Streptomyces collinus: one gene and its partner. The protein of the gene in region 1 binds, or shares a complex with, the protein of each later gene. Links are inferred from orthologs where the notes say so. Each region holds a gene or a part of one and is shown on either strand. Other genes may lie near its edges.

Region 1 (14,779 bases):
CCACGTCCGGGACTCCAAGCACACCGAAGGCCCCCGGCTGGCGATTGCGCCGGAGGCCTGGTCGGAGTTCCTGGCCTCCGTCTAGCCGTCGTTCCGAAGGACGCTCACCGCGCGGTCGAACGCCGAGTCGCGGTTCTTGGCGAACTCCTCCTTCGTGAACACCGGCTCGGTGATGTGGGGCGGGATGCCGGTGCCGTCGTGGGTCCGGCCCGACCGGTTGAGGAACTCCTCGTTCGGGAGGATCGCCGTCATCCCGTTCGGCAGGTTGCGCTGCATGACGTCGGAGAAGACCCCCTGGGTCGGCTGCCCGATACGAAACATGCCGCCCGGGCGGTCGATCAGGGCCTGCGTGAAGGTCTCACCCGCGCTGACGGTCGTGCCCGAGGTCAGTACGGCGATGGGCCCGGTGTAGCGGGGCCCGTCGGCCGGTACGACCCGGATGGGCTCGGGGCGGGTGTGCCGGCCACGGACATGGCATGTCCTGGATCTGGACAAGGATCCGACGCCGGTGATCCGCAGCGGGTGCGCACACTCGCGAAGCACCTGCACGACTTCGCCGACGACGTCTCCGACGCGCTTCGTCTGGTCAAGGGGATGGCGGGGAAGGGCACGCTTCTTGAGTGGGCGGGCAAGTCGGCGGATGTCTTCAAGGGGACTTCGCGGATGTCCCGAAGAACCCGCATGAGCTCACCATCCGGGCGCTGGGTGACGGAGGTGTTGTGACCGCACGCGACGAACTCCTGCGCAACGTGCCGCCGCCCGACGGCGTCGAGATCCACGTCGACTGGGCCGGAATCGAGGAGGCCTTGGGCGTAGCACTGCCGGACGACTACAAGTGGCTCGTCGAGCGGTACGGGCCGGGATCCTTCGACGACTTCCTGCACATCTTCCAGCCGGAATCCCCGTTCGCCATGACCCGTCTCCTGGAGTCCTCGGAGCGGGCCGCGGAGATCCTGGAGCAGGCGCGGGAGAGGGGCGGGAGCATCCCGTACGAGACCGACGAGCTGTTGGCCGTCGGGGCCACGGACAATGGCGACACGATCTACTGGGTGACCCGTCCGGAGGATGAGCCGAATTCCTGGACGATCACGGCCAACGGTGCGCGCACCATGAAGTGGCCGCACTTCGAAGGCGGGATCGTCGCCTTCCTGCTTGCGGTGATGTCCGGTGCACATCACGTGGACGTCTTTCCGCAGGTCTTCCCCCGAGAGCCCGTGTTCTCTCCCTACCCTGCTCCGGATCCGCGCCGCCGCTGATCACCGGAGAGTGGCCCTGCCACGTAGATGCCGTGTCCGCAGGTGGTGCACTTGACCTCGGCGTAACCGGTGGGACTGTCGCGACGCCTCATGTCCCGGACGGCGAGATCGCGCGCACCGCAGTTGGGGCAGGCTGCGTCCGTGATCTGCACCTCTTCGCGCAGTACCTTCCTGCCCAGCGTGGACCATGCGTCTCTGTGAGGTACGACCATGAGTACTCCGGCCCCGGTTTGACCTGCGTCACCCTCGGGGTATTCTCCTCGGCTCGATTGGCGTCGCCCATGCCCCGTATGGCAGACTGTCCGAGTTGCTCGGTCGAGTGTTGATGCTGCGCGCCTCCCGCCGGGAGGACCGGAAGCGAGTCCCACAGTACTCGTCGCCCTAACTGCCACCACGGCAGCGCTGGGGCGGACGTACGGGAATCTTCCGGGAAGTGTCAGCGCGGCACCGACCAGGCACCCGGTGGGCCTTCGCTCCCGGCCTGCGGTTCCGGAAGGGCCGTGCGCATTCCAGCAGGGATGTTCGAACAAGGGACATCTGTGTCAGCGGGAGAGCGACACGCCCGACCGCGTGGGTCGGAGGAACGAAGGCAGCAGAAGGAATCCACCGGGTTCCAGAGCGTTAGAGAGACAGGACTACTGAGTAGCCATGGCGGGACAGAAGATCCGCATCCGGCTCAAGGCCTACGACCACGAGGTCATCGACTCTTCGGCGAAGAAGATCGTCGAGACGGTGACGCGTACTGGTGCGTCGGTCGCAGGCCCGGTGCCGCTGCCCACTGAGAAGAACGTGTACTGCGTCATCAAGTCGCCGCACAAGTACAAGGACTCGCGCGAGCACTTCGAGATGCGCACGCACAAGCGCCTGATCGACATCCTCGACCCGACCCCCAAGACCGTTGACTCTCTGATGCGACTCGACCTCCCGGCCGGTGTCGACATCGAGATCAAGCTCTGAGGGCTGGTGATCTGAGAATGGCTAAGCAGATCAAGGGCATCCTGGGCGAGAAGCTCGGCATGACGCAGGTGTGGGACGCGAACAACCGTGTTGTTCCGGTCACCGTCGTCAAGGCCGGCCCCAACGTCGTCACCCAGGTCCGTACGAACGACGTCGACGGCTACGAGTCCGTCCAGATCGCGTTCGGCGAGATCGACCCGCGCAAGGTGAACAAGCCCCTCAAGGGCCACTTCGCCAAGGCCGACGTCACTCCCCGCCGCCACCTCGTCGAGATCCGTACCGCTGACGCCAGCGAGTACACCCTCGGCCAGGAGATCACCGCCGAGGTGTTCGAGGCCGGCCTCAAGGTCGACGTGACCGGCAAGAGCAAGGGCAAGGGCTTCGCCGGTGTCATGAAGCGTCACAACTTCAAGGGCCTCGGCGCCGGACACGGCACCCAGCGCAAGCACCGCTCGCCCGGTTCCATCGGTGGCTGCGCCACCCCGGGCCGCGTGTTCAAGGGCCTCCGCATGGCGGGTCGCATGGGCAACGAGCGTGTCACCACCCAGAACCTGACCGTCCACGCCGTTGACGCGGAGAAGGGTCTGCTGCTCATCAAGGGCGCGGTTCCCGGTCCGAACGGCGGCCTCGTCCTGGTCCGCACCGCGGCCAAGGGGGCCTGAGGTACCGATGAGCACTGTTGACATCCTTTCGCCTGCAGGCGAGAAGACCGGTAGCGTCGAGCTCCCCGCGGAGATCTTCGGCGTGGAGAAGATCAGCATCCCGCTGATCCACCAGGTCGTCGTCGCGCAGAACGCCGCTGCCCGTCAGGGCACGCACAAGACCAAGACCCGCGGCGAGGTTCGCGGTGGCGGCAAGAAGCCGTACCGCCAGAAGGGCACCGGCCGCGCCCGCCAGGGTTCGACCCGTGCGCCGCAGTTCGCCGGCGGTGGCGTCGTCCACGGCCCGCAGCCGCGTGACTACTCGCAGCGGACCCCGAAGAAGATGAAGGCCGCGGCCCTGCGCCACGCCCTCACCGACCGGGCCCGTCACAACCGCATCCACGTCGTCTCCGGCGTGGTCGAGGGCGAGACCCCCTCCACGAAGGCCGCCAAGTCGCTGTTCGGCAAGATCTCGGAGCGCAAGAACCTGCTCCTGGTCGTCGACCGCGCCGACGAGGCCGCGTGGCTGTCCGCCCGCAACCTGCCCCAGATCCACATCCTGGAGCCGGGCCAGCTGAACACGTACGACGTTCTCGTCTCGGACGACGTGGTCTTCACCAAGGCCGCCTTCGAGTCCTTCGTGTCCGGCCCGAAGGCCAATGACACCGAAGGGAGCGAGGTCTGATGGCTATCCGTCACCCCGCTATCGCCTCCAAGGCGGCGAAGAAGGCCAAGGCCGCGCGCGTCGCCAAGGCGCGCCGCCACGCCGCCGAGGGCAAGAACACCGTCGAGACCCCGCTGAGCAAGTCCTTCACGGACCCCCGTGACGTGCTGCTCAAGCCGGTCGTCTCCGAGAAGAGCTACGCGCTTCTCGACGAGGGCAAGTACACGTTCGTCGTGGACCCGAGCGCCAACAAGACCCAGATCAAGCAGGCCGTCCAGGCGGTCTTCTCGGTCAAGGTCACCGGGGTCAACACGATCAACCGCCAGGGCAAGCGCAAGCGGACCCGCACCGGCTTCGGCCAGCGCGCGTCCACCAAGCGCGCGATCGTGACCCTCGCTGAGGGCGACCGTATCGACATCTTCGGCGGTCCGACCGCCTAAGGGCGGTCCGGATCGTCCGATATCGGACGAGGACTGAGAAATGGGAATCCGCAAGTACAAGCCGACTACGCCGGGCCGTCGTGGCTCCAGCGTCGCCGACTTCGTCGAGGTCACGCGGTCCACGCCGGAGAAGTCGTTGGTCCGCCCCCTGCACAGCAAGGGTGGCCGTAACAACTCCGGTCGTGTGACCGTCCGCCACCAGGGCGGTGGCCACAAGCGCGCCTACCGCGTGATCGACTTCCGTCGTCACGACAAGGACGGCGTGCCGGCGAAGGTCGCGCACATCGAGTACGACCCCAACCGCACCGCGCGCATCGCGCTCCTGCACTACGCGGACGGCGAGAAGCGCTACATCCTCGCGCCGCGTGGCCTGAGCCAGGGCGACCGCGTCGAGAACGGTCCCGGGGCCGACATCAAGCCGGGCAACAACCTTGCCCTGCGCAACATCCCGGTCGGTACCACGCTGCACGCCATCGAGCTGCGTCCCGGTGGCGGTGCGAAGTTCGCCCGCTCCGCCGGCGCCTCGGTGCAGCTGCTCGCGAAGGAGGGCTCGATGGCCCACCTCCGCATGCCGTCCGGTGAGATCCGCCTGGTCGACCAGCGCTGCCGCGCCACGGTCGGCGAGGTGGGCAACGCCGAGCAGAGCAACATCAACTGGGGTAAGGCGGGCCGTAAGCGCTGGCTGGGCGTTCGCCCGACCGTGCGTGGTGTGGTCATGAACCCGGTGGACCACCCGCACGGTGGTGGCGAAGGCCGTACCTCGGGTGGTCGCCACCCGGTGTCCCCCTGGGGCAAGAAGGAAGGCCGTACTCGTTCGCCCAAGAAGGCGTCGAACAAGTACATCGTCCGCCGCCGCAAGACGAACAAGAAGCGCTAAGGACGGGTTGAGATGCCTCGTAGCTTGAAGAAGGGGCCCTTCGTCGACGACCACCTGATCAAGAAGGTGGACGCCCAGAACGAAGCCGGCACCAAGAACGTCATCAAGACCTGGTCCCGTCGCTCCATGATCGTGCCGGCCATGCTCGGCCACACGCTCGCGGTGCACAACGGCAAGACCCACATTCCGGTGTTCGTCACCGAGTCGATGGTCGGCCACAAGCTCGGCGAGTTCTCGCCGACGCGCACCTTCCGGGGTCACGTCAAGGACGACCGGAAGTCGAAGCGCCGCTAAGCGCGGGGTGGAATGACCATGACAGACACTGGAAGGACAACCATGGAAGCCAGGGCCCAGGCGCGGTACATCCGCGTCACGCCCATGAAGGCCCGCCGCGTGGTGGACCTCATCCGTGGCCTGAACGCCACGGAGGCTCAGGCGGTCCTGCGTTTCGCCCCGCAGGCCGCGAGCCAGCCGGTCGGCAAGGTGCTTGACAGCGCCATCGCCAATGCCGCGCACAACTACGACCACACCGATGTCGACAGCCTCTTCGTCTCCGAGGCCTACGTCGACGAGGGCCCGACCCTGAAGCGGTTCCGGCCGCGCGCCCAGGGCCGTGCCTACCGGATCCGCAAGCGGACCAGCCACATCACCGTGGTCGTCAGCAGCAAGGAAGGAACCCGGTAATGGGCCAGAAGGTAAACCCGCACGGGTTCCGGCTCGGTGTCACGACCGACTTCAAGTCGCGTTGGTACGCCGACAAGCTGTACAAGGACTACGTCAAGGAAGACGTCGCCATCCGTCGGATGATGACGTCCGGCATGGAGCGCGCCGGCATCTCCAAGGTCGAGATCGAGCGCACCCGTGACCGCGTGCGTGTGGACATCCACACCGCTCGTCCGGGCATCGTCATCGGCCGCCGTGGCGCCGAGGCCGACCGCATCCGCGGTGACCTCGAGAAGCTCACGGGCAAGCAGGTCCAGCTGAACATCCTCGAGGTCAAGAACCCCGAGACCGACGCTCAGCTGGTTGCCCAGGCCGTCGCCGAGCAGCTCTCCTCCCGCGTCTCCTTCCGCCGCGCCATGCGTAAGAGCATGCAGTCGGCGATGAAGGCCGGCGCCAAGGGCATCAAGATCCAGTGCGGTGGCCGCCTCGGTGGCGCCGAGATGTCCCGCTCGGAGTTCTACCGCGAGGGCCGTGTGCCCCTGCACACGCTCCGCGCGAACGTGGACTACGGCTTCTTCGAGGCCAAGACGACCTTCGGCCGCATCGGCGTGAAGGTCTGGATCTACAAGGGCGACGTCAAGAACATCGCCGAGGTCCGCGCCGAGAACGCTGCGGCCCGTGCGGGTAACCGCCCGGCCCGTGGTGGCGCCGACCGCCCGGCCCGTGGTGGCCGCGGTGGCGAGCGTGGCGGGCGCGGTCGTAAGCCGCAGCAGGCTGCCGGCGCCGAGGCCCCCAAGGCTGAGGCTCCCGCCGCCGCTCCGGCTGAGAGCACCGGAACGGAGGCCTGACCGTCATGCTGATCCCCCGTAGGGTCAAGCACCGCAAGCAGCACCACCCCAAGCGCAACGGCATGTCCAAGGGTGGCACGCAGGTTGCGTTCGGCGAGTACGGCATCCAGGCGCTGACCCCGGCCTACGTGACGAACCGCCAGATCGAGGCGGCTCGTATCGCGATGACCCGCCACATCAAGCGTGGCGGCAAGGTCTGGATCAACATCTACCCGGACCGCCCCCTCACCAAGAAGCCCGCCGAGACCCGCATGGGTTCCGGTAAGGGTTCTCCTGAGTGGTGGATCGCCAACGTCAAGCCCGGACGTGTGATGTTCGAGCTGTCGTACCCCAACGAGAAGATCGCGCGCGAGGCCCTGACCCGTGCGGCTCACAAGCTGCCGATGAAGTGCAAGATCGTCAAGCGCGAGGCAGGTGAAGCGTGATGTCGGCCGGTACCAAGGCGTCTGAGCTGCGCGAGCTGGGCAACGAGGAGCTTCTCGCGAAGCTTCGCGAGGCCAAGGAAGAGCTGTTCAACCTCCGCTTCCAGGCGGCGACGGGTCAGCTCGAGAACCACGGTCGGCTCAAGGCCGTCCGCAAGGACATCGCGCGGATCTACACCCTGATGCGTGAGCGCGAGCTGGGCATCGAGACGGTGGAGAGCGCCTGATGAGCGAGAGCAACGTGACTGAAGAGACCAAGACGGACCGCGGTTTCCGCAAGACCCGCGAGGGCCTGGTCGTCAGCGACAAGATGGACAAGACCGTCGTCGTCGCCGTCGAGGACCGCGTCAAGCACGCGCTGTACGGCAAGGTCATCCGTCGTACGAGCAAGCTCAAGGCCCACGACGAGCAGAACGCCGCGGGTGTCGGCGACCGTGTCCTCCTCATGGAGACCCGGCCGCTGTCCGCGACGAAGCGCTGGCGCGTCGTCGAGATCCTCGAGAAGGCCAAGTAATCCCTCCTAGGGGGACTCCCTAGGCATCGTTCCGCCAGGCTCGGGGCGGGTGTGTGACTCACGCTCCCGCCCCGGGAACCGGCAGACAATCAGGAGATAGACGTGATCCAGCAGGAGTCGCGACTGCGTGTCGCCGACAACACTGGTGCGAAGGAAATCCTTTGCATCCGTGTGCTCGGTGGCTCCGGTCGCCGCTACGCGGGTATCGGTGACGTCATCGTCGCCACCGTCAAGGACGCGATCCCCGGCGGCAACGTGAAGAAGGGTGACGTCATCAAGGCGGTCATCGTTCGCACCGTCAAGGAGCGCCGCCGTCCGGACGGCTCGTACATCCGCTTCGACGAGAACGCCGCCGTCATTCTCAAGAACGACGGCGACCCTCGTGGCACCCGTATCTTCGGCCCGGTGGGCCGGGAGCTGCGCGAGAAGAAGTTCATGAAGATCATCTCGCTCGCGCCGGAGGTGCTGTAAGCATGAAGATCAAGAAGGGCGACCTGGTCCAGGTCATCACCGGTAAGGACAAGGGCAAGCAGGGCAAGGTCATCGCGGCCTTCCCCCGCGAGGACCGTGTCCTGGTCGAGGGTGTCAACCGGGTCAAGAAGCACACCAAGGCCGGTCCGACGGCTCGCGGTTCGCAGGCCGGCGGCATCGTCACCACCGAGGCGCCGATCCACGTCTCCAACGTCCAGCTGGTCGTGGAGAAGGACGGCAACAAGGTCGTGACCCGCGTCGGTTACCGCTTCGACGACGAAGGCAACAAGATCCGCGTTGCCAAGCGGACGGGTGAGGACATCTGATGACGACCACCACCAGCCCGCGTCTGAAGCAGAAGTACCGTGAGGAGATCACGGGCAAGCTGCGTGACGAGTTCAAGTACGAGAACGTCATGCAGATCCCCGGTCTCGTCAAGATCGTGGTCAACATGGGTGTGGGCGACGCCGCCCGCGACTCCAAGCTGATCGAGGGCGCCATCCGCGACCTCACCACGATCACCGGTCAGAAGCCGGCCGTCACCAAGGCCCGCAAGTCCATCGCGCAGTTCAAGCTGCGTGAGGGCCAGCCGATCGGTGCCCACGTCACGCTCCGTGGCGACCGCATGTGGGAGTTCCTGGACCGCACCCTGTCGCTCGCGCTGCCGCGCATCCGCGACTTCCGCGGCCTGTCCCCCAAGCAGTTCGACGGCCGTGGCAACTACACCTTCGGTCTCACGGAGCAGGTCATGTTCCACGAGATCGACCAGGACAAGATCGACCGCACCCGGGGTATGGACATCACCGTGGTGACCACGGCGACCAACGACGCTGAGGGCCGCGCGCTCCTTCGTCACCTCGGCTTCCCCTTCAAGGAGGCGTGAGCGAGATGGCGAAGAAGGCTCTGATCGCTAAGGCTGCTCGTAAGCCCAAGTTCGGTGTGCGTGGCTACACCCGCTGCCAGCGCTGCGGCCGCCCGCACTCCGTGTACCGCAAGTTCGGCCTCTGCCGCGTGTGCCTTCGTGAGATGGCTCACCGTGGCGAGCTGCCGGGCGTGACCAAGAGCTCCTGGTAATCCCCCCAATAGGGGATTCGCAGGGCTCTCGGTAAGCACGTAGGGGTGGCAGGACGCCCGGCCCGCATGGCTTAGGCTTGTGGGGTTGGGCGTCTGCCGCCGCCCGTACGCCGCGGACACCTGTCCGCTCATTGAATGCTTACTACGCCGTAGGTCCACCGCGCCGCACCCGTCCCGTCTCGGATCGGGGAGAGGGATGGCGCACCAGGAAACCCCGGCGAGAGAGGCCGAAGGCCAATTCATGACCATGACTGATCCGATCGCAGACATGTTGACGCGTCTGCGGAACGCGAACTCGGCATACCACGACTCTGTGACGATGCCGGCGTCCAAGATCAAGTCGCACATCGCGGAGATCCTCCAGCAGGAGGGCTTCATCACGGGCTGGAAGGTCGAGGACGCCGAGGTCGGCAAGAACCTCGTCCTGGAGCTGAAGTTCGGCCCCAACCGTGAGCGCTCCATCGCGGGCATCAAGCGGATCTCCAAGCCCGGTCTCCGGGTGTACGCGAAGTCCACCAACCTGCCGAAGGTTCTGGGCGGCCTGGGCGTGGCCATCATCTCCACGTCCCACGGTCTCCTGACCGGCCAGCAGGCGCAGAAGAAGGGCGTGGGTGGGGAAGTCCTCGCCTACGTCTGGTAATTCGGGAACGGAGGAGAGACAGCAATGTCGCGTATCGGCAAGCTCCCCATCCCGGTTCCCGCCGGCGTGGACGTCACCATCGACGGCCGTACGGTCGCGGTCAAGGGCCCCAAGGGCGAACTGACCCACACCGTCATCGCGCCGATCGACATCGCGAAGGCCGAGGACGGCACCCTTCAGGTGCTGCGGCCGAACGACGAGCGGCAGAGCAAGGCCCTGCACGGCCTGTCCCGCACGCTGGTGGCGAACATGATCACCGGTGTGACCCAGGGATACGTCAAGAAGCTCGAAATCAGCGGTGTCGGCTACCGTGTCCTGGCCAAGGGCTCCAACCTGGAGTTCTCCCTGGGCTACAGCCACCCGATCCTGGTCGAGGCCCCCGAGGGCATCACCTTCAAGGTGGAGTCCCCGACCCGTTTCTCGGTCGAGGGCATCGACAAGCAGAAGGTCGGCGAGGTTGCGGCCAACATCCGCAAGCTGCGCAAGCCCGACCCGTACAAGGCCAAGGGTGTCAAGTACGAGGGCGAAGTCATCCGCCGCAAGGTCGGAAAGGCGGGTAAGTAAGCCATGGCATACGGGCAGAAGATCCTTAAGGGCGACGCCTACAAGCGCGCCGCGATCAAGCGCCGCCACATTCGTATCCGTAAGCACATCAACGGTACGGCGGAGCGTCCGCGTCTGGTCGTTACCCGCTCGAACCGCCACATCGTGGCCCAGGTGATCGACGACATCAAGGGTCACACCCTTGCGTCGGCGTCCACCCTGGACACCTCGATCCGCGGTGGCGAGGGCGACAAGTCCGCGCAGGCCAAGCAGGTCGGCGCCCTGGTCGCCGAGCGCGCCAAGGCCGCCGGTGTCGAGGCCGTCGTGTTCGACCGTGGTGGTAACCAGTACGCGGGGCGCATCGCCGCCCTGGCGGACGCCGCCCGCGAGGCCGGACTCAAGTTCTGAGTCGGTTCCGTAGCTAGCGGAAACAGAGAGAGGTAATTCCAATGGCTGGACCCCAGCGCCGCGGTGGCGGTGCCGGTGGCGGCGAGCGGCGGGACCGGAAGGGCCGTGACGGCGGCGCTGCTGCCGCCGAGAAGACCGCGTACGTTGAGCGCGTTGTCGCGATCAACCGCGTCGCCAAGGTTGTGAAGGGTGGTCGTCGCTTCAGCTTCACCGCGCTGGTCGTGGTGGGCGACGGTGACGGCACCGTGGGTGTCGGATACGGCAAGGCCAAGGAGGTGCCGGCCGCCATCGCCAAGGGCGTTGAGGAGGCCAAGAAGCACTTCTTCAAGGTCCCCCGCATCCAGGGCACCATCCCGCACCCCATCCAGGGTGAGAAGGCTGCCGGCGTCGTGCTCCTGAAGCCCGCGTCGCCCGGTACCGGTGTTATCGCCGGTGGTCCGGTGCGTGCCGTGCTCGAGTGCGCCGGTATCCACGACGTGCTGTCGAAGTCGCTCGGCTCCGACAACGCGATCAACATCGTGCACGCGACCGTGGAGGCCCTGAAGGGTCTGCAGCGTCCCGAGGAGATCGCGGCCCGCCGTGGTCTGCCGCTCGAGGACGTCGCCCCCGCGGCTCTTCTCCGTGCGCGTGCCGGGGCGGGTGCGTAATCATGGCGCAGCTCAAGATTACGCAGGTCAAGTCCTACATCGGCAGCAAGCAGAACCACCGTGACACCCTGCGTTCCCTTGGTCTCAAGGGCATCAACACGCAGGTCGTCAAGGAGGATCGTCCCGAGTTCCGCGGCATGGTGCACACCGTCCGCCACCTCGTGACGGTCGAGGAGGTCGACTGATCATGGCGGAGCAGAACCCGCTCAAGATCCACAACCTCCGTCCCGCCCCGGGCGCCAAGACCGCCAAGACCCGTGTCGGTCGTGGTGAGGCGTCGAAGGGTAAGACGGCCGGTCGTGGTACCAAGGGCACGAAGGCCCGTTACCAGGTTCCGGAGCGCTTCGAGGGTGGCCAGATGCCCCTCCACATGCGTCTCCCGAAGCTGAAGGGCTTCAAGAACCCGTTCAAGACCGAGTTCCAGGTCGTGAACCTCGACAAGCTGGCCGCGCTCTACCCCGAGGGTGGCGAGGTCACCGTCGAGGGTCTGGTGGCCAAGGGGGCCGTTCGCAAGAACAGCCTCGTCAAGGTCCTCGGCCAGGGCGAGATCTCCGTGGCGCTGCAGGTGACGGTCGACGCCGTCTCCGGCTCCGCCAAGGAGAAGATCACCGCCGCCGGCGGTTCCGTCACCGAGCTCGTCTGAACACCACAGGCGTCTCGATGACCTGAGCGATCCCGACCGGGGATACCCCACAAATGGGGTATCCCCGGTTGGTCGTTCCTAGGGCGGCAGCTCGCCGGTAAGGTGGCCTGCACTGCCCACTTTTCACTGGGTGCTTCACTTCGGGCACTCTCAGCGGCAGTTGACCGTTACCTATTCGTCGAACCTCAAGACCGTCACCCTTGACGCAGTTGCGCGGGGGTCGCAGGAGGCACCGTGCTCACCGCGTTCGCCCGGGCGTTCAAGACGCCCGACCTGCGCAAGAAGCTGCTCTTCACGCTCGGCATCATCGTGGTCTACCGGGTCGGTACACACATCCCGATCCCAGGCGTCGACTACCGGAACGTCCAGACCTGTATCGATAACGCCGAGGCCAACCAGGGCATCTTCGGCCTGGTCAACATGTTCAGCGGCGGCGCGCTGCTGCAGATCACGATCTTCGCGCTGGGCATCATGCCGTACATCACGGCGAGCATCATTCTGCAGCTGCTGACCGTGGTGATCCCGCGCCTGGAAGCCCTGAAGAAGGAGGGCCAGGCCGGTACGGCGAAGATCACGCAGTACACCCGTTACCTGACGATCGCCCTCGCCATCCTTCAGGGCACCGGCCTCGTCGCCACCGCCCGCAGCGGCGCTCTGTTCCAGGGCTGCCCGGTGGCCAGCCAGATCGTCCCCGACCAGTCGATCTTCGTCACCATCACCATGGTCATCACCATGACCGCCGGTACGGCGGCCGTGATGTGGCTCGGCGAGCTCATCACCGACCGCGGCATCGGCAACGGCATGTCGATCCTGATGTTCATCTCGATCGCCGCCACCTTCCCGTCCGCGCTGTGGGCCATCAAGCAGGAGGGCTCCCTGGCCGGCGGCTGGATCGAGTTCGGCACGGTCATCCTGGTCGGCTTCGCCATGGTCGGCCTGGTGGTCTTCGTCGAGCAGGCCCAGCGCCGCATCCCGGTCCAGTACGCCAAGCGCATGATCGGCCGTCGTTCCTACGGCGGTACGTCCACCTACATCCCGCTCAAGGTGAACCAGGCGGGTGTGATCCCCGTCATCTTCGCCTCGTCGCTGCTCTACATCCCGGCGCTGATCGCTCAGTTCGCGGGAGGCACGTCGGGCTGGAAGACCTGGATCGAGCAACACTTCGTCAAGGGCGACCACCCGTACTACATCATTACGTACTTCCTGCTGATCGTCTTCTTCGCGTTCTTCTATGTGGCGATCTCCTTCAACCCCGAGGAAGTCGCCGACAACATGAAGAAGTATGGTGGCTTCATCCCGGGCATCCGGGCTGGCCGACCGACCGCTGAGTACCTGAGCTACGTACTCAACCGGATCACCTGGCCGGGTTCGCTGTACTTGGGACTGATCGCTCTCGTGCCGACGATGGCGTTGGCAGGTTTCGGGGCAAACCAGAACTTCCCGTTCGGCGGGACCAGCATCCTGATCATCGTGGGTGTCGGTCTCGAGACCGTGAAGCAGATCGAGAGCCAGCTCCAGCAGCGCAATTACGAAGGGTTCCTCCGCTGATGCGTATCGTCCTCGTCGGGCCGCCGGGCGCCGGTAAGGGAACGCAGGCCGCGTTCCTGGCCATGAACCTGTCGATCCCGCACATCTCCACGGGCGACCTGTTCCGGGCCAACATCAGCCGGCAGACGGAACTCGGCAAACTGGCGAAGTCCTACATGGACGCGGGCAATCTCGTGCCCGACGAGGTCACCATCGCCATGGCGAAGGACCGCATGGAGCAGCCGGACGCCGAGAACGGTTTCCTGCTGGACGGCTTCCCCCGCAACGTGTCGCAGGCCGAGGCGCTCGACGAGCTCCTCGAGACCGAGAGCATGCAGCTCGACGCGGTGCTGGACCTGGAGGTCCCCGAGGACGAGGTGGTCAAGCGGATCGCCGGCCGCCGCATCTGCCGTAACGACTCCGCCCACGTCTTCCACGTGACGTACAAGCAGCCGGCCAAGGACGGCGTCTGCGACGTCTGCGGCGGTGAGCTGTACCAGCGCAACGACGACTCCGAGGAGACGGTCCGGACGCGCCTGGAGGTCTACCACACCCAGACCGAGCCGATCATCGACTACTACAAGGCCCAGGGCCTGGTGGTCACGATCTCGGCGCTCGGCAAGGTCGAGGACGTCACGACTCGCGCCATGGAGGCGCTGAAGCGTGGCGAGGGCGACAAGTAGTCGTCCGTACGCAGCTACGGCCGCGGTTCCCCTCGGGGAGCCGCGGCTGCTGTGTGGGTGGGGCCGGTCGCGCGGCCCCGTATCGTTGAAGGCGTTCATCGTCGCCGAAGGTCCAGAAAGGCCGTAGCTCCCATGGTGCAGATCAAAAGCCCCGAGCAGATCGCCAAGATGCGTGAGGCGGGGCTGGTCGTCGCCGCCATTCACGCGGCGACCCGTGAGGCCGCCGTACCCGGGGCCACGACGAAGGATCTGGACCAGGTCGCCCGCAAGGTGCTCGCCGAGCACAACGCCAAGCCGAACTTCCTCGGCTACGGCGGCTTCCCGGCGACGATCTGCACGTCGGTGAACGAGGTCGTCGTCCACGGCATCCCGTCCGACGACGTCGTCCTCAAGGACGGGGACGTCATCTCCATCGACTGCGGCGCGATCATCGACGGCTGGCACGGCGACGCGGCCTTCACGGCCTTCGTCGGGTCCGGTCACTCCCCGGAGCTGGTCGAGCTCTCGCGGGTGACCGAGGAGTCGATGTGGGCCGGCATCGCCGCGATGAAGCAGGGTAACCGCCTGGTCGACGTCTCCCGGGCCATCGAGACGTACATCCGCCGCCAGCCCAAGCCGGGCGGCGGCAAGTACGGGATCATCGAGGACTACGGCGGGCACGGCATCGGCACCGAGATGCACATGGACCCGCACCTGCTGAACTACGTCGACCGGCGGCGCGGCAAGGGCCCGAAGCTGGTGCCCGGCTTCTGCCTCGCGATCGAGCCGATGGTGTCGCTGGGGACGCCGAAGACGGAGGTCCTGTCGGACGACTGGACCGTCATTACGACTGACGGCACCTGGTCGTCCCACTGGGAGCAC
Region 2 (15,545 bases), 3.2 Mb from region 1 along the record:
GGTGGTGCTCGGCCCCGGCTCCTGGTTCTCCTCGGTCATCCCGCACCTGCTCGTGCCCGAGCTGCTGGACGCGCTCAGCCAGACGAAGGCCCGCCGGGTACTCTCCCTGAACCTCGCGCCGCAGCCCGGAGAAACCGACGGCTTCTCCCCGCAGCGTCATTTGGAGGTTTTGGGACGACACGCCCCTAAACTCGCCCTGGACGTGGTGCTGGCCGACGAGGCCGCCGTGCCCGACCGCGACTTGCTGACCGATGCCGCCAAGCGGTTCGGGGCCGCGGTCGAGCTGGCGCCGGTGGCCAGACCCGACGGAACCCCGAGGCACGACCCGGAGCTGTTGGCCGCCGCGTACGACCGTATTTTTCGGATGCATGGAAGGATCGGCCCATGGCGATGACGGCAGCGGTGAAGGACGAGATCTCCCGGCTCCCCGTCACCCGGACCTGCTGCAGAAAGGCGGAGGTTTCCGCCATCCTGCGGTTCGCCGGCGGCCTCCACCTGGTGAGCGGTCGGATCGTGATCGAGGCGGAGCTGGACACGGCGATGGCGGCCCGCCGCCTCAAGCGGGACATCTTGGAGATCTTCGGCCACAGCTCCGAACTGATCGTGATGGCTCCGGGCGGGCTGCGCCGCGGCTCGCGCTACGTCGTGCGGGTGGTGGCGGGCGGCGACCAGCTCGCGCGCCAGACCGGCCTGGTCGACGGGCGGGGCCGCCCGATCCGCGGCCTGCCGCCGCAGGTGGTCTCGGGGGCCACCTGCGACGCCGAGGCCGCCTGGCGTGGCGCGTTCCTGGCGCACGGCTCGCTCACCGAGCCCGGCCGCTCCTCCTCCCTGGAGGTGACCTGCCCGGGTCCCGAGGCCGCGCTCGCCCTGGTCGGCGCCGCCCGGCGCCTCCAGATCCCTGCGAAGGCCCGCGAGGTACGCGGCGTGGACCGGGTCGTCGTCCGGGACGGTGACGCGATCGGCGCCCTGCTGACCCGCCTCGGCGCGCACGAGTCGGTGCTGGCCTGGGAGGAGCGCCGGATGCGCCGCGAGGTGCGTGCCACGGCGAACCGGCTCGCCAATTTCGACGACGCCAACCTGCGCCGCTCGGCCCGCGCGGCCGTCGCCGCCGGGGCCCGGGTGCAGCGCGCCCTGGAGATCCTCGCCGACGACGTGCCCGAGCACCTCGCCGCGGCCGGTCGGCTGCGTATGGAGCACAAGCAGGCCTCCCTGGAGGAGCTGGGCGCGCTCGCCGACCCGCCGCTGACCAAGGACGCGGTCGCCGGCCGGATCCGCCGCCTGCTGGCCATGGCCGACAAGCGCGCCTCCGACCTCGGCATCCCGGGCACGGAGGCCAACCTCAGCGAGGAGCTGGCCGACAACCTGGTGGGCTGATCCCACACGACGTCAAGAAGCCGGTGCCGGCGCCCATTTGGGTGACAGGCACCGGCTTTCGCGTGTCGCTGAGGCACCCTTGACTCGATCATGGTCTGTCATGAGCCTGGCATCTGTTCGCTGCTGTGGCGGACCCACGCTAGGGGGGTTCATGAGACGAAGAGCGAGATCGATCCTCGCTGTCGGCGCGCTCCTGATCGGCGGAGCGAGCTTCGCACCCATCGCCCAGGCACAACCGGAAAGCCCGACCTCGTCCGACCCGGACGAGGTCAAGGTGTACCGCGCCGAGGTCACCCAGAAGCAGGTACCCCTGCTGCTGGCCGCCGGGCAGGACGGCCACGAACTGAGCGAGCGGGTGCCCGAGAAGGGCACCGCGACCGTCGAGGCCTATCTGACGGACCGGCAGGCGAAGAAGCTGGAGAAGCAGGGCGTCGACCTCACCGAGCACAAGGTCTCCGCCCGGGCCGAGGCCCGCGTCGAGGACGCCGCCGAGGGCGTTTTCCGCCCGTACAGCGGCAAGGGCGGCCTGCGGGAGGAACTCCTGCGGACCGCGCAGGAGAACCCGGACCTCACCAAGGTCGTCTCCATCGGCAAGACGGTCAAGGGCCAGGACATCCTCGCGCTCAAGCTCACCAAGGGCGCGAAGAGGACGAAGGACGGCTCCAGGCCCTCCGTCCTCTACATGTCCAACCAGCACGCGCGCGAGTGGATCACGCCGGAGATGACCCGGCGCCTGATGCACCACTACCTGGACAACTACAAGAAGGACCGGCGCGTCAAGAAGATCGTCGACTCCACCGAACTGTGGTTCCTGCTGTCGGCCAACCCCGACGGCTACGACTACACCTTCGCCGACCCCGCCAACCGCCAGTGGCGCAAGAACCTGCGGGACGTCAACGGCGACGGCACCATCACCACCGGCGACGGCGTCGACCTCAACCGCAACTTCGCCTACAAGTGGGGCTACGACGACGAGGGCTCGTCCCCCAACCCCACCAGCCAGACCTACCGCGGCGCGGGCCCGAACTCCGAGCCGGAGACCAAGGCCCTGGACGCCTTCCAGAAGCGGATCGGCTTCACGTACGGCATCAACTACCACTCCGCCGCCGAACTCATCCTCTACGGAGTCGGCTGGCAGGTGGCCACGCACACCCCGGACGACGTCGTGTACGAGGCGCTGGCCGGTACGCCCGACAACTCCGCGATCCCGGGCTACCACCCGCAGCTCTCCTCCGAGCTGTACACCACCAACGGTGAGGCCGACGGCCACGCGGCGAACGTCAACGGCCTGGCGATGTTCACCCCCGAGATGTCGACCTGCCAGACCGCCTCGGACCTCGACCCCAACGACCAGTGGAAGGCGTCCGACTGCCAGTCGGTCTTCACCTTCCCGGACGACGAGAAGCTGATCCAGCAGGAGTACGCCAAGAACGTCCCGTTCGCGCTCTCCGTCGCCGAGTCCGCCGCGCGTCCCGACCGGCCGTCCTCGTCGGTCGGCCTGAACGCCGCCGACTTCACCCCGGCCGCGTTCGGCACGTCGTACTCCCGCGGCGCCGACCAGGAGGTCTCCGTCGTCGTACGGAAGTCCGTGCGCGACAAGGAACTCAAGTACCGCGTCAACGGCGGCCGCACCGAGGACATGGCGCTCAAGCCCTGGAAGGGCGGCGAGACCTACGGCGGTGAGGACAACCTCTACTTCGACGAGTACCGGGCGAAGGTCAAGGACGGCGAGCCGGGCGACAAGGTCGAGGTGTGGTTCACCGGCGAGGCGAAGAACGGCAAGAAGCTCTCCAGCGAGCGCTTCACCTACACCGTCGCCGAGCGGCCCCGGGCGAACACCCTCGTCGTCGCCGAGGAGGGCGCTGCCGCCACGCAGGCACAGACGTACGTGGACGCGCTCAGGGCGAGCGGCCGCAAGGCGGTCGTCTGGGACGTCGCCAAGCAGGGCGCGCCGGACGCGCTGGGCGTGCTGAGCCACTTCGACACCGTCGTCCACTACACGGGCGCGAGTGTCCCGGGCGTCGCCACCCAGCTCCAGCTGCGGGCGTTCCTCAACGAGGGCGGCCGGCTGATCGAGGCCGGCGAGCAGGCCGGCGGCAACGTCGATCTCGGTGGCGCGCTGTCGAACGACTTCAGCCAGTACTACCTGGGCGCCTACACCCGCACCGCCACCCCGGGGGCCACCGGCTTCACCGGCTCTGGCGAGCTGGGCGGCGTCACCAGCCCGCTGGGCGCGGCCCCCGGCAACCCGCTGGACAAGGCCGGCACCTACAGCGTCACCTCCGACGAACTGGGGACCGACGCGTTCCCGCAGTTCGCGAGCAAGGGCGCCGGGCAGTTCGCCGGCACGGTCAATCCGTACGGTCCGTACGCGGGCTCGTCGATGGCCGCCGCCGTCCACACCGACGACGCCTACAAGCGCCTCACCCGCACCGTGGACCTCACCGGCACCGCCGCGTCCGAGAAGCCGACCCTGCGCACCCAGCTCCTGTGGGACACCGAGTCCGGCTACGACCACGCCATCGTCGAGGCCCGCACCACGGGCGGCGACGACTGGACGACCCTCCCCGAGGCGGGCGGCGCCACCAGAACGGCCGTTCCGGCGGAGTGCCAGGCCGGGTTCTACGTCAACGAGCACCCCTGGCTGAAGCACTACCTCACCGTGGCGGACGACGGCTGCACCGCGACCGGCACCACCGGCGCCTGGAACAGCCTCACCGGCGCCTCCAACGGCTGGCAGCAGGTCGGCTTCGACCTGAGCGCCTACGCCGGCAAGACGGTCGAGGTCTCGATCAGCTACGTCACCGACCCGGGCAGCGGCGGACACGGCGTCCTCGCCGACGACGCCTCGCTCGTCGTCGACGGCACGGCCAAGGAGACCGAGGGCTTCGAGACCTCGCTCGGCGCCTGGAAGGTCACCGGACCGCCCGAGGGCAGCCCGGCCGTCCTCAAGGACTGGGCACGCACCGGCGCCCTGTTCCAGACCTACGGCGCGGTCACCACGGACGACACCGTGCTGCTGGGCTTCGGCCTGGAGCACGTCACCGCGGCGGCCGACCGGACGGCACTGATGAGGAAGGCGCTCGCTTCCCTGGACGGGTGACATCCCTGGTCAACGGGGAACTCGTGCGGTAGCGAAATCGAGTGATTCTGCTCTCGGCCGTGGGCGGTCCGTACCCCTACTGGCGGGTACGGACCGCCCTGCCGTGTATGGGGCATCTGGATGTCACCACCGCGGCTTCAGGGAGGTAGGGTCGTAGGCGGTCGGGGACATCCCAAACAGAGCTCGCCGGCATCGCATGGCCGGCGTACCAACGAGGAGATCGGTTCGTGACGATCCGCGTAGGCATCAACGGCTTCGGTCGTATCGGTCGCAACTACTTCCGCGCGCTGCTGGAGCAGGGTGCAGACATCGAGATCGTGGCTGTCAACGACCTGGGTGACACCGCCACCACCGCCCACCTGCTGAAGTACGACACCATCCTGGGCCGTCTCAAGCAGGAGGTCACACACACCGCCGACACGATCACGGTCGACGGCAAGACCATCAAGGTGCTCGCCGAGCGCAACCCCGCCGACATCCCGTGGGGCGAGCTGGGCGTCGACATCGTCATCGAGTCGACGGGCATCTTCACCAAGAAGGCCGACGCCGAGAAGCACATCGCCGGTGGCGCGAAGAAGGTCCTCATCTCGGCTCCGGCCAAGGACGAGGACGTCACTATCGTGATGGGCGTCAACCAGGACAAGTACGACCCGGCGAACCACCACGTCATCTCCAACGCCTCCTGCACCACCAACTGTGTGGCGCCGATGGCGAAGGTCCTCGACGAGAACTTCGGCATCGTCAAGGGCCTGATGACGACGGTACACGCGTACACCAACGACCAGCGCATCCTGGACTTCCCGCACAAGGACCTGCGTCGCGCGCGTGCCGCCGCCGAGAACATCATTCCGACCACCACGGGTGCCGCCAAGGCCACCGCGCTGGTCCTGCCGCAGCTCAAGGGCAAGCTGGACGGCATCGCCATGCGCGTCCCGGTCCCGACCGGCTCGGTCACCGACCTGGTCCTGGAGCTGTCCCGCGAGGTCACCAAGGAAGAGGTCAACGCCGCCTTCCAGAAGGCCGCGGAGGGCGAGCTCAAGGGCATCCTCGAGTACACCGAGGACCCGATCGTCTCCTCCGACATCGTGAACGCCCCGGCGTCCTGCACCTTCGACTCCTCCCTGACCATGGTCCAGGAAGGCAAGAACGTGAAGGTCATCGGCTGGTACGACAACGAGTGGGGCTACTCCAACCGCCTCGTGGACCTTACGGTCTTCGTCGGCAACCAGCTCTGATCGACAAAGCAGGCACGTCCATGTGAGAGCAGGGCTCGGGCGGCGCGAGGACGCGCCGTCCGAGCCCTGACTCACGTACAGATCAGAGCTGTTCGATCACGAGCGCTTCCGAGCGATCACGAGCTCTTTCAGGAGTCCCCTTCATGAAGACGATCGACGAACTCCTCTCCGAGGGAGTCGCGGGCAAGCGGGTCTTCGTCCGCGCCGACCTGAACGTGCCGCTGGACGGCACGCGCATCACCGACGACGGCCGCATCCGCGCCGTGCTGCCCACGGTCAAGGCCCTGGCCGACGCGGGCGCCCGGGTCGTCGTCGCCTCCCACCTGGGCCGCCCCAAGGGCGCCCCGGACCCGGCCTTCTCCCTCGCCCCCGCCGCCGCGCGCCTCGGTGAGCTCCTCGGTTCGGACGTGCCCTTCGCGACCGACACGGTCGGCGAGTCCGCCCGGACCACCGTCGCCGGCCTCTCCGACGGCCAGGTCGCCGTCGTCGAGAACCTGCGCTTCAACGCCGGTGAGACGAGCAAGGACGACGCCGAGCGCGGCGCCTTCGCCGACCGGCTCGCCGCCCTCGCGGACGTCTACGTCGGGGACGGCTTCGGCGCGGTGCACCGAAAGCACGCCTCGGTCTTCGACCTCCCGGCCCGCCTGCCGCACTACGCCGGTCACCTCATCGCCACCGAGGTCGGCGTCCTGAGGAAGCTCACCGACGACGTCAAGCGGCCCTACGCCGTGGTCCTGGGCGGCGCCAAGGTGTCCGACAAGCTCGCGGTCATCGACCAGCTGCTCGGCAAGGCCGACCGCCTGCTCATCGGCGGCGGCATGGTCTTCACCTTCCTCAAGGCCAAGGGCCACGAGATCGGCTCGTCCCTGGTCCAGGAGGACCAGCTCCCGGTCGTCCGGGAGTACATCGAGCGCGCCGAGAAGAGCGGCGTCGAGCTGGTCCTGCCCGTCGACGTCGTGGTCGCGCCGGAGTTCCCGGACCTCAAGACCAAGGCCCCGGGCCGGCCCAGCACGGTCGCCGCGGACGCCATGCCGGCCGGCCAGATGGGCCTGGACATCGGCCCTGAGTCCCGCAAGCTGTACGCATCGAAGATCGCCGACGCCGCCACCGTCTTCTGGAACGGCCCCATGGGCGTCTTCGAGCACCCTGATTTCGCCGAGGGCACCAAGGCGGTCGCCCAGGCCCTCCTCGACTCCCAGGCCTTCACGGTGGTCGGTGGTGGCGACTCCGCCGCCGCCGTCCGCATCCTGGGCTTCGACGAGAACGCATTCGGCCACATTTCGACCGGTGGCGGCGCCTCCCTCGAATACCTCGAGGGCAAGACGCTCCCCGGCCTCGCCGCACTGGAGGACTGACCCCATATGAGCACGCGCACGCCGCTGATGGCGGGCAACTGGAAGATGAACCTCAACCACCTCGAGGCCATCGCGCACGTCCAGAAGCTCGCCTTCGCCCTGGCCGACAAGGACTACGAGGCCGTCGAGGTCGCCGTCCTGCCGCCCTTCACCGACCTGCGCTCCGTGCAGACCCTGGTCGACGGCGACAAGCTCAAGATCAAGTACGGCGCCCAGGACATCTCGGCGCACGACAGCGGTGCCTTCACCGGCGAGATCTCCGGCCCCATGCTGGCCAAGCTGAAGTGCACGTACGTCGCCATCGGCCACAGCGAGCGCCGGCAGTACCACGCCGAGACCGACGAGCTGGTCAACGCCAAGGTCAAGGCCGCCTACAAGCACGGTCTGACCCCGATCCTGTGCGTCGGTGAGGAGCTGGAGGTCCGCGAGGCGGGCAACCACGTCTCCCACACCCTCGCCCAGGTCGAGGGCGGTCTGAAGGACCTCCCCGCCGAGCAGGCCGAGACCGTCGTGATCGCCTACGAGCCCGTCTGGGCCATCGGCACCGGCAAGGTCTGCGGAGCCGAGGACGCCCAGGAGGTCTGCGCGGCGATCCGCGGCAAGATCGCCGAGCTGTACTCGCAGGACCTGGCCGACAAGGTCCGCATCCAGTACGGCGGCTCGGTCAAGGCGGGCAACGTCGCGGAGATCATGGCCCAGGCCGACATCGACGGTGCCCTGGTCGGCGGCGCCTCGCTGGACGCCGACGAGTTCGTCAAGATCGTGCGCTTCCGCGACCAGTGAGTAGGCCCTAGCGGCGATCCGTCGTACCCTTGCGGGGTCCAGCGCTGTGCTGGGCCCCGCGTCGTCATCCGAATCCGAGGAAGTTGGTCCAGCCGTGGTTTTGGGGTTCTCGATCGCCCTGATCGTCTTCAGCCTGCTGCTGATGCTGCTGGTGCTGATGCACAAGGGGAAGGGCGGCGGCCTCTCCGACATGTTCGGCGGTGGCATGCAGTCCTCCGTCGGCGGCTCCTCGGTCGCCGAGCGCAACCTCGACCGGATCACCGTCGTGATCGGTCTGCTGTGGTTCGCGTGCATTGTCGTGCTCGGCATCCTGATGAAGGTGAACAACTGACCGAGCCGCAGTCCGCACGGAACTTGCACGTAAGGCCCCATGTCCGGTACGCGCAGCAGAGCGCGGCCTATCATGGGGCTTGCGTCTAGGTGTGAGGGTTGTAACTCCAATCACTGGACGCGCGTTGGGCCTTACGTAGACTGAGGCGCTCGCGGCGAAGCGGAACGCCGACTCGCTTCGCGGCACCATCACGCAGGGAGTTACGACCGTGGCAAGTGGCAACGCGATCCGTGGAAGCCGGGTCGGGGCGGGGCCGATGGGCGAGGCCGAGCGCGGCGAGTCCGCGCCGCGGCTGCGCATCTCCTTCTGGTGCTCCAACGGACACGAGACCCAGCCGAGCTTCGCCAGCGACGCGCAGGTGCCCGATACCTGGGACTGTCCCCGCTGCGGCTTTCCGGCAGGCCAGGACCGGGACAACCCCCCGGACCCGCCGCGCACCGAGCCTTACAAGACGCACCTGGCGTATGTGCGTGAGCGGCGCAGCGACGCCGACGGCGAGGCCATCCTCGCCGAGGCGCTCGCCAAACTGCGGGGCGAGATCTAGACGTCGAGACCGGCCGGGCACCAGTGGTGCCCGGCCGGAGCTGCCTCCCCGCCTTCACCGCCGACCGATTGTCAGTGGTGCCCTCTACGGTTTGTGCATCGGACGAACCATGAGGGGGAGCGGTGGCGACGGTCGAGGTGGGGAGCATCGCTCCGCCCGCGTGGCGCGGAGGTTTCGGACGGCTGTGGAGTGCCGCCGTGCTGTCCAGCTTCGGCGACGCGCTGCGGACGGCCGCACTGCCCCTGCTGGCCGTCACCCTGACCGACGATCCGCTGCTCATCGCCTCCGTCACGGCCTGCGGCTATCTGCCCTGGATCCTCTTCGGCCTGCTCGGCGGGGCCGTCGCCGACCGGGTGGACCGGCGGCGGGCCATGTGGATGGTCGACGCGTTACGCGGGCTGCTGGTCGCCGCCTTCGCGGTCGCCGTCGCCCTCGGCCATGCCTCGATCGCCCTGCTGATCGTGCTGGCCTTCGCCTTGACCACCCTCCAGACCCTCTTCGACAACGCCGCGACCGCGCTGCTGCCCGCCCTGGTCGACCGGGACGCGCTGGGCAGCGCCAACACCCGGCTGATGACCGGCCAGCGCATCGCCGGCGGCCTCCTCGGCGGGCCCGTCGTGCCGCTGCTGCTGGCGGCCGGGACGGCCGTGCCGTTCGCGGCGGACGCGGTGACCTTCCTGGTGGCCGCCGCGCTGATCGCCACGCTCCCGGCCGCCGCGCCGGACCGTGAGCCGAGGCCGACGGGCAGCACACTGCGACGGGAGATCGCCGAGGGACTGCGCGTCCTGACCCGCGACAGGGCCCTGCGCGGACTGTGCACCGCCACCGCCCTGTGCAACATCGGCATGGGCGCCCTCATCGCCACCCTCGTGATCCTGGTGACCGGCTGGCTCGACGCGGGCAACGCCGGATACGCGGTGGCGACGACCGCCTACACGGTCGGCAGCCTGGCCGGGGGAGCGGCCGGCGGCCGGCTCGTCGCCCGCTTCGGACGGATGCGCCTGGTGCTCGTCGCCGGGACGGCGCAGACCGCCGCCCTGCTCGTCATGGGCTCGGTGCGCAGCATGGCCGCACTGGTGGCCGCCCTGGCCGTCTTCGGGTTCATGGGGATGGTGTGGAACGTCAACACCACGACGCTGATGCAGCAGCGCAGCCCCGCCGAGCTGCTGGGCCGGGTGAGCTCCGCCTTCCGGACGCTCGCGGTCGCGGGCACTCCTGTGGGCGCGCTGCTGGGCGGAGCCGTCGCCGCCGCCTGGGGGGAGAACACCCCGGCGTTGCTCGCGGCCGCCTTCTTCGTCCTGTCCGTCACCGCGCTGATACCCGCGCGCCGGTCGGACGTACCTGTTGTTGCGCCGGACGACGGCGCCACGACAGGCCACGGCAACCGCTGATCAATTAGGTTGGACCGGCAGCGGGGCAGGTACGCAGCAGCACAGGCAGGCAAGGAAGAAGGCTGAAGTCCGAGATGAACGCAGACGGCCGTACCAGGCTCAACCAGACGCCCGAGTGGACGGCACTGGCCAAGCACCGCGAGGAGCTGGGCGACATCCGGCTGCGCGAGCTGTTCGCCGCCGACCCCGGCCGCGGCAGCGCGTACACCCTCCGGGTGGGAGACCTGTACGTCGACTACTCCAAGCACCTCGTCACCGACGACACCCTGCGGCTGCTGCGCGAACTGGCCGCCGCCACCGACGTCTTCGGGCTCCGGGACGCCATGTTCCGCGGCGAGAAGATCAACACCACCGAGGACCGGGCCGTGCTGCACTCCGCGCTGCGCGCCCCGCGGGACGCCGTGGTCGAGGTCGACGGCGAGAACGTCGTGCCCGACGTGCACGCCGTGCTCGACAAGATGGCGGACTTCGCGAACCGGGTGCGTTCGGGCGAGTGGACCGGCCACACCGGCAAGCGGATCCGGAACGTCGTCAACGTCGGAATCGGCGGCTCCGACCTCGGTCCGGCGATGGCCTACGAGGTGCTGCGGGCCTTCACCGACCGCTCGCTGACGGTGCGTTTCGTGTCGAACGTGGACGGCGCCGACCTGCACGAGGCGGTACGGGACCTGGACCCGGCGGAGACGCTGTTCGTCATCGCGTCCAAGACCTTCACCACCATCGAGACGGTCACCAACGCCACGTCGGCGCGCTCCTGGCTGCTGGACGCGCTCGCTGGGGGCACCTCCCGCTCGAGCGAAGTCGAGAGTGGGGGAGAATCCGCCGTCGCCAAGCACTTCGTCGCGCTGTCGACGAACGCCGAGAAGGTCGCCGAGTTCGGCATCGACACGGCCAACATGTTCGAGTTCTGGGACTGGGTGGGCGGCCGCTACTCGTACGACTCCGCGATCGGCCTGGCCCTGATGATCGCCATCGGCCCGGACCGCTTCCGGGAGATGCTCGACGGCTTCCGCATCGTCGACGAGCACTTCCGGACCGCGCCCGCCGAGTCCAACGTGCCCCTGCTGCTGGGCCTGCTGGGCATCTGGTACGGCAACTTCCACGACGCCCAGTCGCACGCCGTGCTGCCCTACAGCCACTACCTGTCGAAGTTCACCGCCTACCTCCAGCAGCTCGACATGGAGTCCAACGGCAAGTCGGTGGACCGCGACGGGAACCCGGTGGACTGGCAGACCGGGCCGGTGGTGTGGGGTACGCCGGGCACCAACGGGCAGCACGCCTACTACCAGCTCATCCACCAGGGCACGAAGCTGATCCCCGCGGACTTCATCGGCTTCGCCCGGCCGGTCGCCGAGCTGAGTGGCGAACTCAAGGCGCAGCACGACCTGCTGATGGCCAATTTCTTCGCCCAGACGCAGGCACTGGCCTTCGGGAAGACGCCCGAGGAGGTGCGGGCGGAGGGGGTGCCGCAGGAACTGGTGCCCCACAAGACGTTCCAGGGCAACCACCCGACGACCACGATCCTCGCGCCCGAGCTGACCTCGTCGGTCCTCGGCCAGCTGGTCGCCCTATACGAGCACAAGGTGTTCGTGCAGGGCGCGGTGTGGAACATCGACTCCTTCGACCAGTGGGGCGTGGAGCTCGGCAAGGTCCTCGCCAAGCGCGTCGAGCCCGCCCTGACGGAGGGCGCCGAGGTCGAGGGCCTGGACGCCTCCACCACGGCGCTGGTCGCCACCTACCGGGAGCTGCGCGGCCGGCAGTGACGAGAGCCGGACGAGGAGGCGGGCGGCAGCGCGCTGTCCGCTTCCCGTAGACTCCCGGCGATCATCACAGCGAGTGCTCGGGGGAGCGCGAAGTGGCACGCACACGCGGAAGTTGGACCGGTGGCACCCTGACGGCCCGGTCCCTGCTCAAGCCCCAGGACGTGGCGCGGGCGGTGTTCCACCCCGCGTGGATTCCGCAGCCGCTCGATCCCTCGGTGGAGCGGCTCAAGAGGTTCCGCGTCATCGCCGGGGCGGTGGCGTCCCTCGGGGTCTTCACCTTCATCGAGGGCGGCTTCGACTTCACGGAGCTGCTGGAGAACGCGATGACGGCCTCCGTCGTCCTGCTCTTCCTCACACCGCTGACGGTCGGCGCGATGCTCTGGGTCTGGCGGCGCGGCGGCACCGTACGGCAGTTGCGGGTGCCCCTGGTCAACTCCCTGCTGCTGCTCCTGCTGTTCGTCGGATGCGTGGCCGCCGTGCTGGTGCTGGTGCAGACCGTGAACGGGTCGGCGAACCCCGCCGTGATCATCGGCGTCGGCCTGACGATGATGTGGATGCTCGTCTTCACGGCCTACGGAGCGGTGCGGGTCTCCGGCAACTTCTTCGGCACGGCCGCCGTGCACCGCTGTCTGCCACCGCTGCTCGCCGTGGTGACCAGCTGGCTGATGGCCGTCCCGGACCTCGTCACCGGTGATCTGCACGGGCTCAGCCTCACCCTGGGCGTCATCTTCATCCTGGGCGCGCCGGTGACGGTCACCGCCATCGCGCTCCTGGAGATGCGGCGTCTGAAGCGGCGGTACGGGATCCGGCTGCAGGCCCATCCCGCGACGCAGGCCCCGGCACCCGGGCCGGTCCCGCCGATGCCCGCGGGGATGCCCCCGGCGGGTGCGCCGTACCTGCCGCCGCAAGGGAACCCGTACGGCCGCCCCCACGTACCGGGCGGACAGCACCCGTACGCCCCGCACCCGCAGCCGCCGTACACCCCGCGACACCCGTACGGCGGCTGACCGGCAAAGAGGTCAGGCCACCGCGCTCAGCGTGTCCGCGAGCCGCCGGCGGGCGGCCCGGGCGGCGGGCACGGCTGCCAGCGCGGCGGCGGAGAGGACCGCTGCCGCCCCGAGCGGCACCACGAGGACGGCGGAGGGGCCCTGGGCGATGCCCGCGCCGATGCCGCTGGAGCGGCCCTGGGCATCGATCAGCCAGTGGGCGAGCGGCAGGCCCAGGGCGGTGGCGGCGAGGACGGCAGCCAGTGCCGTGAGGCCGGTGGCCGTGACGGTGATCGCCGTGATCTGCCGGGGGGACAGCCCGATGGCCTTCAGGGCCAGCAGGTCCCGCTCGCTCTCGCGAACGGTCCCGCCGATCGCGGTCAGCAGCTCGATGAGCCCGATGAGGGCGAGCACGGCGATCAGCCCGGCCACGACCGCGCGCAGCGGTGACAGCCCGTCCGCCGGGTTGGCCACCGCGTGCACGTCCAGGTGGCCGTCCCCGGCGGCGGCGAGCCGGTCGGCGACCTCCCGCGGGTCGGCGCCGGGGTCCAGGCGGAGTTCGTAGAGGGTCGGGCGGAGCCCCGGGTCGTTCTCGCGGAGGGTGTCGAGGGACGTGGAGATGACACGGCCGGCGTTCTCAGGCTCGATGCTGCGGCCCACGATGTGCAGGATCAGCGGCTGGTCGCCGACGGTCATCCGGACCCAGTCGCCGACCCGCGCGTCCAGCAGATCGAGCAGCCCCTGCCCGGCCACGGCCTCGTCGGAGCCGCGGGCGGGGCGGCCCTCGGCGAGGGTGTGCGGGTAGGGGTCCCGGTGGGTGCCGAGGCCGCGCAGCGCGATGGTCGCCGTCTGGCTCGGACCCAGGGCGGCCGTCTCGACGCCCGGGTAGGCGGCGGCCACCCCCGGGTCGCGTTCCAGCAGCGAGCGGATCTGCTGCTCGCTGCGCCCGGCGTCGGCGCGGACGCTGAGCGCGGTGGGCAGGCCGACTCGCTCGGGATCACTGTGGAAGCGGTCGATGGTGGTCCAGGCACTCATCGCGACGACGATCAGCAGCAGCGGCAGCGTGAGACGGGCGACGGTCGCGAGGGAGCGGGGGCGGCGGGTGAACGCCGTGTGCCAGCCCAGCACCAGCGCGGGCGGAATCCGCACGCCCAGGGCCCGTCGCGCCACGCCGGACAGCCGTCCGCCCGAGGTCGCGGCGGGCCGCGGCAGCGGTACCGGCGGCACCCGTCCGGCCCGCCAGGCGGCGAGGCCGGTGGTCGCGCCGATGAACAGCACCGCGCCGACCGGCACCACGATCAGCGCCACGGTGTGCCCGGGCAGCCCCTGCCACACGCCGACCGCGTCCCCGAGCCGGCCGGGGATCCGGCTGCCCAGGGCCTCGGCGAGCCCGGCGGCGGCCAGGGCGCCGAGCAGGGCGTAGGCGAGGTGCTGGAGCAGGAAGATCCGGACGACCTGGCCGGGAGTGAAGCCGATGGCCTTCAGGACGGAGAGGTCGCGCAGGTGTCCGCGGATACGGGTGCCGATCGCCCCGTGCACGGCGAACCCGGCCGCGACCAGCGCGCCCAGCCCGAACAGCCCCAGCACCTGCCCGAGCAGCCGGTTGTCGCCCTGCGCCTCGGCACGCGCCTGCTGCCAGGTGGACACCTCGCCGATCGCACCGGAACCCAGCACCGTCACGGCGCGCTGGACGATGTAGGACGTGTCACCCGGGTCCGTCAGCCGCAGCCCGATCACCTGGCCGCCGGGGTCCGGTACGGCCGACGGCAGTGCCCACACCAGACCGGGCTGCTCACCGGGCCGGTAGCGCGGCTCGGCGCTGTCGGCGAGGCCCACCACGGTCAGCTCGCGGGCGGTGCCCGGCACGGTGAGGGTGTCGCCGGGCTCGGCCAGCAGGGCCCGGGCGAGACGGCTCTCCAGGACCACGCCGTTCGGGGCCGAGGGGTCGAGCCAGTGGCCGGAGACGATCGGCGGGCGGCCGACCGAGGGCCGCTCCGGGGTGCCGCGCAGTTCGACGGAGGCGCGGCTGCCGCGCGAGGAGACGGTGACGGCGGCGGTCGGGTAGGGACCGGCGACGGTGTCCACGCCGTCCAGGCCGGCCAGCTTCCCGGTGTCGGCCGCCTTGTCGGTGTGCAGCCACACATGGGCGCCGTGCGACTGCGTGAAGACCCGCTGCCACGGGTTGGTCGCGTAGCCGAACAGGGCCGTGGCCAGCAGCAGGGAGGCGACGATGCCCGCGGTGGCGAGGACGAGGAACAGCGCCTCGCCGCGGTGCGTGCGCAGATCGGAGTGGGCCCAGCGCAGGGTGGCTCGCACGGGCCTCAGCCCCTCGGCTCGTGGGCGGCGCGACCGTCGTGGACGTGCTGGGCCGCGCGGCGGTGGTGGACGTGCAGGGCCGCACGGCTGTCGTCTACGTGCAGGGCCGCGCCGCCGTCGTGAACGCGCAGGGCCGCACGGCCGTGGTGGACGTGCAGGGCCGTACGGCCGTGGTGGACGTGCAGGGCCGTACCACCGTCGTGGACGGGCAGGTCCGCACCGTCGTCGTGGACGTCGCGCATGTCAGTCCTTGAGCTCCAGCACACCGGATATCCCGGAGCGGCGCGGCGGGGTGGTGCCGCCGTCGAGTTCCGCGTCGTCGGCGATGCGGCCGTCGAAGAAGCTGATCACCCGGTCCGCGGCG

What was found.
Region 2: the proteins of secY (region 1) and secG are in contact, whole or in part, in a crystal structure (PDB 5AWW), measured with the Thermus thermophilus proteins. The link is inferred for Streptomyces collinus from one-to-one orthologs. Residues at the interface, in WP_096411648.1 of Thermus thermophilus: Leu14, Gln16, Arg17, Phe20, Ile34, Pro35, Pro37, Ile72, Arg108, Arg109, Asn112, Gln113, Arg116, Ile117, Ile120, Pro145, Gly146, Trp147, Phe152, Phe155, Val156, Val159, Thr160, Val162, Ala163, Gly164, Ala166, Leu167, Trp170, Glu173; in WP_223903268.1 of Thermus thermophilus: Tyr5, Ile9, Tyr12, Leu13, Ala16, Leu19, Val20, Val23, Leu24, Gln26, Glu27, Pro28, Gln30, Gly31, Ala32, Asp34, Leu35, Met36, Gly37, Gly38, Ser39, Ala40, Asp41, Leu42, Phe43, Ala45, Arg46, Val48, Tyr53, Thr56.

The regions. Positions count from the first base shown.
Region 1 is NZ_CP133771.1:5,330,160-5,344,938, forward strand. Bases 11,179-14,099 are described here. They hold secY (preprotein translocase subunit SecY), read left to right. Parts: upstream 11,179-11,942; coding sequence 11,943-13,256; downstream 13,257-14,099. Other genes in these bases: rpmD (50S ribosomal protein L30), read left to right, coding at 11,179-11,250; rplO (50S ribosomal protein L15), read left to right, coding at 11,253-11,708; RFN52_RS24435 (adenylate kinase), read left to right, coding at 13,256-13,918; map (type I methionyl aminopeptidase), read left to right, coding at 14,051-14,099. Also shown: RFN52_RS24310 (DUF397 domain-containing protein), read left to right, coding at 1-85; RFN52_RS24320 (SMI1/KNR4 family protein), read left to right, coding at 720-1,256; rpsJ (30S ribosomal protein S10), read left to right, coding at 1,905-2,213; rplC (50S ribosomal protein L3), read left to right, coding at 2,231-2,875; rplD (50S ribosomal protein L4), read left to right, coding at 2,883-3,539; rplW (50S ribosomal protein L23), read left to right, coding at 3,539-3,958; rplB (50S ribosomal protein L2), read left to right, coding at 3,999-4,835; rpsS (30S ribosomal protein S19), read left to right, coding at 4,848-5,129; rplV (50S ribosomal protein L22), read left to right, coding at 5,172-5,519; rpsC (30S ribosomal protein S3), read left to right, coding at 5,519-6,346; rplP (50S ribosomal protein L16), read left to right, coding at 6,352-6,771; rpmC (50S ribosomal protein L29), read left to right, coding at 6,771-6,995; rpsQ (30S ribosomal protein S17), read left to right, coding at 6,995-7,282; rplN (50S ribosomal protein L14), read left to right, coding at 7,385-7,753; rplX (50S ribosomal protein L24), read left to right, coding at 7,756-8,079; rplE (50S ribosomal protein L5), read left to right, coding at 8,079-8,636; and 7 more genes. UniProt on the Bacillus subtilis protein: The central subunit of the protein translocation channel SecYEG. Consists of two halves formed by TMs 1-5 and 6-10.
Region 2 is NZ_CP133771.1:2,114,530-2,130,074, reverse strand. What follows is about bases 6,647-9,562. They hold secG (preprotein translocase subunit SecG), read left to right. Parts: upstream 6,647-7,944; coding sequence 7,945-8,181; downstream 8,182-9,562. Other genes in these bases: RFN52_RS09530 (MFS transporter), read left to right, coding at 8,848-9,562; RFN52_RS09535 (RNA polymerase-binding protein RbpA), read left to right, coding at 8,390-8,725; tpiA (triose-phosphate isomerase), read left to right, coding at 7,074-7,850; RFN52_RS09550 (phosphoglycerate kinase), read left to right, coding at 6,647-7,067. Also shown: RFN52_RS09570 (gluconeogenesis factor YvcK family protein), read left to right, coding at 1-394; DNA-binding protein WhiA, read left to right, coding at 385-1,374; RFN52_RS09560 (M14 family metallopeptidase), read left to right, coding at 1,526-4,477; gap (type I glyceraldehyde-3-phosphate dehydrogenase), read left to right, coding at 4,705-5,712; more of RFN52_RS09550, read left to right, coding at 5,856-6,646; more of RFN52_RS09530, read left to right, coding at 9,563-10,116; pgi (glucose-6-phosphate isomerase), read left to right, coding at 10,191-11,879; RFN52_RS09520 (hypothetical protein), read left to right, coding at 11,972-12,886; RFN52_RS09515 (FtsX-like permease family protein), read right to left, coding at 12,899-15,181; RFN52_RS09510 (hypothetical protein), read left to right, coding at 15,202-15,435; RFN52_RS09505 (ABC transporter ATP-binding protein), read right to left, coding at 15,425-15,545. UniProt on the Bacillus subtilis protein: Involved in protein export. Participates in an early event of protein translocation.